2 regions of the Alteromonas gilva genome follow, and region 2 is predicted to be linked to the other one. Evidence: predicted binding sites of a transcription regulator. Region 2 holds the regulator's gene; the other holds the start of a gene.
The links. Region 2 encodes FNR, which switches genes on or off when oxygen is low (the NO sensors DNR and NnrR bind a similar motif). Its sites were predicted from a motif close to TTGATCTAGATCAA; they were not measured.

Region 1 (5,317 bases), 460 kb from region 2:
ACCACCGGCTTACGCTGGACCACCGAAGATAAAGAACTCACAGGAAATTTTCAGGAAACCGGCCCCGGCTTTAATGGCTTACCGCCGCCTCCGGATCCTCTGGCAGCAGGAGCAGCTCTGGCCAGTATTGGCGCAGCATTGAGCAGTGGACAGATGCCCGACAGTGCCTCACTGGCTGCAATTGCCCCGTTTCAACAGCCTGGCTGGGGATTTTACTTTTTAAACACCGCATCGGTCCTGCCGCGCCCGCCGCTTAACGAGTCGCTGTCAGAAAACAACCTCAGTGGAACCGTTAAGCTCAGCTACCAACCCAATGACAATCAGCTGATATACGCCTCCTGGGCAAACGGCTATAAATCAGGTGGTATCAATACCGACCGTATCAGTAGCGCCTTCGACCCGGTATTTAGGGCTGAAACCTCAACGGCCTGGGAAGTGGGTATCAAACAGGAAGTTCCGCAACACAATCTGCGGGTGAACCTTGCTATACACCATACGGATATCGACGATTTTCAGGCGTCGACCTTTACCGGCACGGGATTTAACCTGCAAAATGCCGGCAGTATCGGCACCAAAGGTCTGGAGCTTGATGTCACCTGGTTTCCGCTGGCCTCTACACAAATAACCTTTAATTACGCGCGCTTACTGGCCAGGTTTGACGACTTCGACAATGGTAGCTGCTGGGTAGCTTATACCTGGCACACCGGGGTTGACGATCCCGGCCGGCAACATCCCGACGACCCGTTTTGCTCCCGCGCCGGAGATCGCATTGGCTTTGAACCCGAAAGCCGGTACACGCTGGGCCTTGAGCATTACCTCGACATAGGCTCTTTACCTACCACTGTGCGTGTAGACTACATGTATACCGGTGATTTGTTTATGGATGACACCAACGATCCGTATAAACATGTCGGCAGTTTTGAACTGGTCAATGCCAGCTGGCTGTGGGAACTGCCACAGTGGGACAGTCAGGTGATTGTATGGAGCAAAAACGTTTTCGACACCCGCTATGTGGCTAAGAATGGCTTTGATGTACCGGTACAAACCGGCAAAATTATGGCCTACCCCGGCATGCCCCGCACTTTTGGCATAACACTCAGAAAACAATTCTGACTGTTCACCTGAATAGACGTTCAACCTCTTCACTTAAAAGGCGGCCTGGCCGCCTTTTTATTGAACGAGATCAAAGTTACTTTTTTACTGTTTCTGTATGCTGTTTGTCATTGAAAAGCCCACTACTCCCGTTGGCTTTTAGTTATTAACAACAGCGATACCAGGCCATGCAAACCACCGACTTTTTTGATCCAGCACTTATCAGTAAATACAATCTTAACGGGCCACGTTATACCTCGTACCCAACCGCGCTTGAATTTAATGACAGTGTCAATGACACCCACCTCATCACTGCTGCCCGAAATAGCCCCAATGATGAGTTGTCGCTGTATGTGCACATCCCCTTTTGCCACAGTTTGTGCTACTACTGTGGCTGCAATAAAATTGTTACCCGTCATGAGGAAAAAGCGGATCGCTACCTGGACTATCTGGCGAAAGAAATAACCCTGCGCGCCGCCGCATTCAGCCATTGTCGCGTTCAACAGTTACATCTGGGTGGCGGTTCACCGAGCTTTTTGAGCGCCGCCCAGCACCAACGGCTTATGACCCTGTTGCGCACGGCATTTCAGTTTGCTGATGAGGCCCAGTGCAGCATCGAGATCGATCCGCGGCGGGTCGACAACACCTACCTGTCAGCCCTGGCAGACATCGGCTACCGCCGTCTGAGTATTGGCGTTCAGGATATTGACTACAAGGTGCAACAAGCCATTAACCGTTTACAAAGCACCCAGCACATTGCCGATTTAATCACTTACGCCCGCTGCGTTGGCTTTGAATCGGTTAACCTCGATCTGATTTACGGCTTGCCACATCAAACTGCCGAGACTTTTAATACTACCCTGGCTGCGGTAAAAGCCATGGATCCAGAGCGCGTGTCGTTATTCAGTTATGCGCACCTGCCAGCGCGTTTTGCCGCCCAGCGCAAAATAAAAGATGCATGGCTGCCCTCTCCGCAAACCAAGCTGACGCTGATGAAAAACGCGATGCAAAGTCTGCAGCAAGTGGGTTATCAGTTAATTGGTATGGACCATTTCGCGAAAGCCAATGATGAACTGGCTGTGGCTCAGCGCGACGGCGTATTACATCGTAACTTTCAGGGTTATACCACACGCGGTGACTTGGATTTACTTGGTATAGGCGTGTCGTCCATATCGGCCGTGCATAATATGTACGGTCAGAACCCTAAAACGCTCAACGAGTATTATGCCGCCATTGATGCGCAAACCAGCCTGACCTGTAAAGGTGTTATGCTCAGCCGTGATGATATGCTACGCCGCGACGTGATCATGCAGTTAATGTGTAACCTGAATCTGGCAATTTGCGATATCGAATCTTTATGGGATATTAACTTTAACGAATACTTTGCCGAGGCCATAGACAGCCTTGGGCCCTTCATCGACGATGCGTTGGTATCGGTCACCAGGCAACATATAAAAGTTGTTCCCAGAGCCAGGTTACTTATTCGCACTATCTGTATGGCCTTTGATGCTTATCTTGGCAAACAAGTGCATCGACAACGCTATTCAAGGGTCATATAGCGCCCCGCATTAGCTGCAGTAACGCCCGCTATAACGAAAAGCGGCTGGCAAAGTGGGCGTGGACTGTGTCACCGCTGTGCAGTCCCATTTGCGCTAAGATGACCGTATCCACTGCCGCAATGAGCTGTTGGTCAGCGCAGAGTAACGACACTTTATGCTGCAGGTCATTGATTGACTCAATCGCGGTTACCCTGCCGGTCAGACAATTCGGCAGACTCAGCGATGTCTCGTCGCCCTGACTCAGCACCACCTGGGAGGCTGGCACCAGCATGGCGATTTGATTGGTATTATCGCGCACGGCGGCATCGCTGCTGTTAACAATCGTTTGCCCCACTTTAAACTGAATCCCCGCATCTCCCTGCGCATAAAAGGGGCCTTTGAGCACACTGGCGAGGGGCAGCGTCTGCTCACCGGGTTTATCTGGTTGTGCCAACGCATGTTGGCCGCCCAGTATGGTGGCGATATCCCCCTGGCTAACCACGCTGCCAGCGCTAATTAATGCCACTTGCTGGCAACAGCGGATCATGTCGTTAATATCGTGACTCACCATAATAACCCGCGCAGAGCCCGACCACTCATAGCGCAACCGCCACTGAATACGCTGCTTTAACGCGCTGTCCATGGCACTGAAACTCTCATCGAGAAGCAGTAATGTAGGGTTAGCCAATAACGCCCTGGCCAGCTTTACCCGTTGTAATTCGCCGCCGGATAACGCCCCGGGCATTTTACTGAGTAGCTGGCGGCATTCACAATTATCAATCGCCCAGTCGGTCTGCGCCGCAGATTGCTGGTTGTGACTGGCCACCAAATGCAAATTTTGGGCAACAGAAATCGCCGGAAACAACGGCGTTTGCGCACTCACCAATACCGATTGCCGGGCATCAGGTAGTACGACCTCACCCCATTGCCCATTGACCTCAGCCGTTCGCTCCAGACCGGCTAACGCCCGCAATAAGGTGGATTTTCCCGCTCCTGAGGGCCCAAACAGGCCCAGCCAGTGGCATTCGGCGGGTAATAACAGGCTCGCCTGCAGCGTAAAAGCCCCTGCTTGCTGGCTTACATGACATTCCATTTAAGCCTCCGTTTGCCCTGCAGCCAGTAAAGTGCAATGAGCAACAACAGCGAAAAGATCAGCAATAGCGCGGCGAGTTGATGGGCGCTGGCGTAGTTGAGCGACTCGACATGATCAAATAAGGCAATGGACACCACCCGGGTTTCACCGGGAATATTGCCACCAATCATTAACACCACGCCAAACTCGCCAATGGTGTGGGCAAAACTGAGGCCTGCTGCAATTAATAAACTGGGTTTAATGGCCGGCAGAACTACCACCTTTAACCGGGTAAACCAGGGCAAGTGAAGCATTTTGGCGGTTTGCAGATAATGCGGGTGAAGCTGGGAAAACCCTGCATACAGCGGCTGCACCGCAAAAGGTAATGAGTAAATAACCGAGCCGAGAACCAGTGCTTCAAAGGTAAACGCCAACCGTTCGCCGGTAAGAGTAAGCCACCAGCCCCCAATTACACTGTTGGGTGCAAAGGCCAGCAGCAGGTAAAATCCCAGTACAGTAGGCGGTAAGACTAAAGGAAGCGCCACGATGGCCTGCACGACAGACTTAAAATGGCTGTTCCAGCGGCTCAGCCCCCAGCTCACCGGCACCGCCAGCAGCATCAACAACAGCGTCGACAACCCGGCAAGTTTTAGGGTGAGAAAGACGGCAGTGGTATCCACGATTATAAACCGCCCCGACTGGTGATATCCGTAACCGCCCGGTAGCCCATCGCAGTCAGTTGCTGTTGCACCGCCTCGCTGCGTAAATACCGGGCGAGTGAACGCGCCGCTTCGGCCTGCGCTACCTGATTGGAAGCGACGACGGCCATCTGCTGCACAACCGGTTCGTATAGCGCAGGCACCGGTTTGCAGTCCAGTTGATAGGTAATGCATTGCGAGCCGGCAATCAGGGCAACATCCACGTTACCGGTTTGCCAGAACTGCAGAGTTTGTTGCACGTTATTGCCGCGGATCAGGCGCGATTGTAACGCCGACCATATGCCCAACGCCTCCAAAAGCTCTTGCGCCGCGCGGCCATAGGGCGCTAACCCGGGATCGGCGATGGCAATGCGCACGGTATCGGTCAGCAATGCCGCATCAGTCAGCCCTGTTACATTACCCACCAGGGCCAACTGACCAATGGTATAGGTAGTAACAGCGTCGGCGGATATTTTGCCGCTGTTTACCAGCGCCCGGGGCCGCATACTGTCGGCCGACAAAAACACATCATAGGGTGCACCATGCTGAATTTGTGCGTAAAGTGCGCCGCTTGACCCGGCTGTTACGCGGGTATTAATGCCACTTGCCTGCTCAAAAGCGGGTAATAAAACCTGTAAGGGGCCAGCAAAATTAGCCGCTACCGCAATGCTCAGCGGTGGTTTAACCGCGCCATCAGGGGCTTCTACCGGCTGCTGCGCCGCATTTTGTACAGCGGGCGTCAGTGACATCGCCACCCCGGACGGTTCAGCGGTGGCTATTCCCCACCACAAGTTTCCTAAGCACACGGCTACCCAAAAGCGTTGAAGCAGAGTCAATGCTAGGCCCCGGGTTCGTCAGTTTCTTGCAACCAGCGCATGGCGGCCTGACTGTCAGTGGTTTTCGCCGCCACCCATTCG
Region 2 (5,317 bases):
TTGCGGGAGCGCCGCCCATCATCAATGGCACGTTGATTCTTGATAACGATTGGCTGGAGCAGGGCAACGCGCTCGATTTACCCGCCGCTCCGCTTAGGATCACGGCGGTAGCAGAAGACTAAGGCTAGTCTTCTGTAGGGATCCTCGCCTCGCTGGTTGGGGGCTCGTCCGGGTTTTCAGGCTCGTTGTCTACCGATGAGGGAGGCAACACCTCGTCTAACACCAGTTGATAACGGATCTGTTCGGCCAGACGCATCACTACTTGTTCGCCTATTTCACACATTTCTGCACAGCGGTGAAACTCCATTAAACCAACATCTGACAACGGTGGCTCAATTAATATATCAGGCGGCTCACCGGCCAGTCGTGATCGTGTTACGCGCGCCTGTAGGATTTCCAGCGAACTGCTCATCACGCTTAAAATTCCTGGCGCTTGTTTACTGTTGTCTTTGGGTTCTGGCGAAAACCACTGACGTACAACATCCTGACTTTTCTTGAAAAAGTGTTCATTGCGCTCCTGAGTTTCGGCGTGCTTGGCGGTTTCCCGGGCAATACGCAGGGGCCTGAAATCTGCATTAAGATTCACCGCAATAACAAAATCAGCGCCTAACTGCCGGCATAAATTTACCGGCACAGGATTAACCACCGCACCGTCAACTAACCAGCGATCATTGTAGGCAATGGGCGAAAACAAGGCTGGAATTGCGCAGGACGCTTGTACTGATTTACCCACATCACCGGTATTAAACACAACTTCGCGGCCAGAATACAAATCAGTGGCGACGCAGGCGAAGGGCTTTTCCATTGACTCAAAGGTACTGGCACAAAAATCACTCGACAACTTGTCGAAGACCTTCTGACCACTGGCGAGACCACCACGGCGAATTCCTATTCCCATCAGACTTAAGGTTTGCCATTCTGTGAGCGAGGAGGCCCATTCTTTCAGTTCGTTAAGTCGGCCACTGGCATAGGCTGAGCCAACGTAGGCGCCAATTGAACAGCCGGCCACGACATCGATTTTAACACCGAGCTTTTCGAGTGCCTGGATAACGCCAATGTGTGCCCAGCCCCGGGAGGCTCCAGAACCTAGCGCAATGCCGATTTTCATAACACACCTATTCCGTCAAGTTTACAATATTGATGGACTGTGCAGGTTGTACAGAACGGTTTTCATCTTTAAATTCAGGAGTATCGAACGCTATATCACCCTCTGGCTCAGGCTTGCCGCTTGCTTTAATCGTTTTAAAGTCGTAAAGCTTGCTATCGGCAAGATGTGACGGAGTGACATTTTGCATCGCCCTGAACATTGACTCTATGCGGCCCGGAAAACGCTTATTCCAGTCCTGCAACATCATTTTGATGTTCTGTCGCTGCAAGTTTTCCTGTGAACCACATAAGTTACAAGGAATAATAGGAAATTCAACCGCTGAGGCGTATTTTTCGATGTCGGCTTCATTACAGTAAGCCAGAGGCCGAATCACCACATGTTTACCATCGTCACTGACCAGTTTCGGTGGCATGGATTTGAGCTTTCCGCCATGAAACATATTCAAAAACAGGGTTTCTAACATGTCGTCACGATGATGGCCCAAGGCTATTTTGGTAGCGCCGAGCTCTGTGGCGGTGCGGTACAAAATGCCGCGACGTAACCGCGAACAAAGCGAACAGGTTGTTTTGCCCTCGGGGATTTTATCTTTAACAATCGAGTAGGTGTCTTCCTCTACGATTTTGTAATCAACGGACAGACTATCTAAATACCCGGGTAAAATGTGTTCGGGAAAACCGGGCTGTTTTTGATCGAGGTTTACCGCTACGATTTCAAAACTGATTGGCGCGATGCGTTGCAGGTACATCAATACATCAAGCATGGTATAGCTGTCTTTACCGCCTGACAAACACACCATTACCTTGTCGCCGTCTTCGATCATGGCAAAATCTTCGATGGCTTTGCCCACATTGCGGCGCAAGCGTTTCTGTAGCTTGTTAAAACTGTATTTTTGTTTTGATTTTGTGGCGGCAGAAGCGCTGTTAACCTGTAAACTCATGATAGTTGCTGACCCGTATTACAATGGCGGCATTATACGTGAAGGGCATAGCAGGCGTCATCCTCAGTAAAGAAAAGAACCGAAAAAAGACGCGCCTGCAACGGATAACTGCCGCTGGTCATGCTTTTTAGCTGATAGGGCTTTCAAAACCTTCTGGCTTCACTGCCAGTACATCACAATTGAGTTCGTCTATAACGTGTTCGGCGGTATTGCCGATTAACGCCGCAGATAAACCAACCCGGCCTACGGTGCCAATAATTACCAGCTCGGCGTCCAGATCCCTGGCAATTTGCGGAATGACTCTTTCTGGCAGTCCTTCTTTCACATGGCAATTATCCAGAGGTATCGAAAATCGTTTGCTGTGATGTTCCATTTCTTCCAGATGGTGATTTTTAACCGATGCATTGTAAGCGTCAGGGTCAAACTCCGGTACTTCTATGGCGATGTTAAGCGGTGTGCCGGGAAAACAATTCGCCAGGTGAACATGGCCACTCAAAAGGGTCGCGTAATCCTGAGCGATAGTTGTCAGGCGATCGTTGAGCTTTGCATGCTCCCGATCTTCGGTGCCGACGTTAACCGCGGCAATGATTTTGCCATCCTGCGGCCAGTCGTGCTCTTTTACCAGTAGCACAGGGGTAGGGCATTTGCGGATCAGATGCCAGTCAGTAGGGGTAAAAATGACTGAGCGCAAGCTGTCGTGAGAACGGGTTGCCTTTACAACGATATCCATGTCTTTCGCCATGACGTACTTTATGATGGCTTCATAGGGGCGGTTGTTCCATTCAACGGCTACCTCAATAGCGGCCTTGTAAGGGGCAAGCTGAGCGGCCAGCCATTCGGTTCGTTCTTTAACCACAGCCTGGCGCATAGCCTCACGCTCTTCACCGGATAACATGGTGGTCATTTCGTAGGAGAAGTCGTAGATAGTCATAAACGCGGTAATGGATGCACCGGTTCTTGCAGCAAGTTCTAACGCTCGCGATATAGCAGGTTGAGTATCGCGTTCTGGCTCAACGATGGCCAGGATACGGGTATATTCAATCATAATGACGCTCCTTGTGAAGGTACATTATGAGTTTATGTCGGGTTTCGCTGTTTCTCCAGTTTCTGGTTTGCGTAAGATCAATATCAGGCGTAAAAAACAGTCAGCATGATCAGCTGACTGTAGTAGAGGGAATATCCATGCTATGAAGCTTTTTATCCATGGCGTCAAAGTCGATAATGGTAATGAGTTTACCGTTGACTTCGATAATGCTCTCTTTTTGGAAGCGGGTGAGTAACCTGGATATTGTTTCAACCGTTAAACCCAGGTAATTGCCTATTTCGTTACGCGTCATACTCAGATTAAACTGTTTGGGCGAAAAACCGCGCTCTTCGAAGCGTTTTGACAAGTGCGCTAAAAAGTAAATCAGGCGTTCTTCGGCTGTGCGCTTATTGAGTAACATCATGAGATCATGATCATGCTTAATTTCAGCGCTCATGAAACTCATAATCTGATGACGTAACTTCGGCAATTGCACCGACATTTGATCCAGTGTTTCGTAGGGCAGCTCGCACACCATAGCGGTTTCCAGCGCCTGAGTGTAACTTTGATGGGTGTTTTCCCGCAGGGCATCAAAACCTATGATATCACCCGGGAAATGAAACCCAATGATTTGTTCTTCGCCGTCTTTACTGGTGACAAATGATTTAAATGAGCCCGCTCTGACAGCGTATAAAGAACGAAAGCTATCGCCAGCTTTTACCAGCTTATCATTTTTATGCAGCGGCTTTTTGCGCTCAATAATATCATCCAACGAATCCATTTCTGTTTTGTTCAGTGAAACAGGCAAACATAAATGGCTAAAACTGCAACTCTGGCAATGAATAGAAAATTCCGAGCCTTTTGTCATAACAAACGTTCCCTTTTGAGCCTGGCTCAATTAATACTATCTAGTGTTCGATAAATCAAGAAAAGTGCATAAAGTATAAGGCCTGATGCGACCATTATACGAGTATTGTGTTGTTGCAACAGTGTCATTAACCAACCCGCGCCAATACTCACCGATATCAACGCCGGTAAGGTGCCCAAACCAAATGCGGCCATCGTTAGCGCGCCTTGCAGCGCGTCACCTGATACCATCGCCCAGGTTAAGGTTGAGTACACTAAGCCACAGGGCAGCCAGCCCCAGATAAAACCATATGGATAAGCCGATAACGGACTTTTAAACGGAATAAAACGTTTCGACAGTGGGCGAATACGTTTCCATATCCCCTGACCGAGCCGCTCTATACGCGCTAAACCCCGCCACCACTGCGCTAAGTAAAGCCCCATAGCCAGTAGCATTACGGCGCTTAGTATTTGAAACACCGCCAAACCGTTTTTTACTGAGGCCTGGGCAATTTGCCCCAAAGCCCCGGTGAGAAAGCCAGCAATAGCATAGCTGGTTATACGACCGAAATTATAACTGAGTATATAAGGCAGCGTGGCATTATGGCTGGGGATTGCAGCGCGCAAAGCGCCGGCGATACCGCCGCACATACCAACACAATGAAGAGAGCCTGCAAGGCCCACTAAAAACGCCGAGATATAGCCAAAATCATTCATTATGTGACGCTGTGGAATCCGTTTTTTTGGTCGATGATGACTCACTTGATGTGGCTTTGCGACGCTGCTCTTCGGGTAAATCATCGTCGAACAATATGCTGTATCCCTGGCGCTCCAGATCGTCAAACTGGTTAGAGCGAACGGCCCAGAAGAAGATACCTAACGCCACCGCCACAAGAATTATTGCCAGTGGGATCAATACGTAAATTATACTCACATCGCTACCTTATTTGAGTAATCGCGTTGAGTTAGAAACCACAATGATACTACTTAATGACATGCCGATCACGGCCATCCAGGGTAAAAGCAGGCCAGATACTGCAAAGGGCAGGATCAACAGGTTATAGCCGATTGCCCAGAGCATGTTTTGACGTATTTTGTTGCGGGTACGCGCAGCGATATCAAGCAGGGCGGGTACGGCAGACAAGGAGTCGCTTAGCAACACTACATCAGCGGCATTACGGGCTACATCATTGGCATTACCTACCGCTACCGAGACATCGGCGCTGGCTAATACAGGCGCGTCGTTAATGCCGTCGCCCAGCATCATGACCTGCTCTCCCGCGGCTTGCAATTGCTGCACGGCACGATACTTTTGCTCGGGCGTTAAGCTACCAGTCGCCGTTGTCAGGGGCAGATGGGCCGCCAGCGAATCGACATTTCGCTGCGTATCACCGCTTAGCAG

Region 1: hemN (oxygen-independent coproporphyrinogen III oxidase) is a predicted target of FNR. The motif match lies at 1,174-1,187, and genes of this name have one in related genera.

The regions. Positions count from the first base shown of each region.
Region 1 is NZ_JAQQXP010000001.1:1,840,964-1,846,280, reverse strand. Features, by position in the region: gene OIK42_RS08170 (TonB-dependent receptor) at 1-1,113, shown strand, start outside; gene hemN (oxygen-independent coproporphyrinogen III oxidase) at 1,281-2,651, shown strand; gene OIK42_RS08160 (ATP-binding cassette domain-containing protein) at 2,680-3,723, opposite strand; gene modB (molybdate ABC transporter permease subunit) at 3,708-4,382, opposite strand; gene modA (molybdate ABC transporter substrate-binding protein) at 4,385-5,236, opposite strand; gene OIK42_RS08145 (molybdenum cofactor biosynthesis protein MoaE) at 5,239-5,317, opposite strand, start outside.
Region 2 is NZ_JAQQXP010000001.1:2,303,208-2,308,524, reverse strand. Features, by position in the region: gene OIK42_RS10075 (DUF2987 domain-containing protein) at 1-122, shown strand, start outside; gene rssA (patatin-like phospholipase RssA) at 125-1,108, opposite strand; gene ttcA (tRNA 2-thiocytidine(32) synthetase TtcA) at 1,116-2,045, opposite strand; gene uspE (universal stress protein UspE) at 2,173-3,090, opposite strand; gene fnr (fumarate/nitrate reduction transcriptional regulator Fnr) at 3,200-3,937, opposite strand; gene OIK42_RS10050 (sulfite exporter TauE/SafE family protein) at 3,964-4,632, opposite strand; gene ccoS (cbb3-type cytochrome oxidase assembly protein CcoS) at 4,625-4,849, opposite strand; gene OIK42_RS10040 (heavy metal translocating P-type ATPase) at 4,859-5,317, opposite strand, start outside.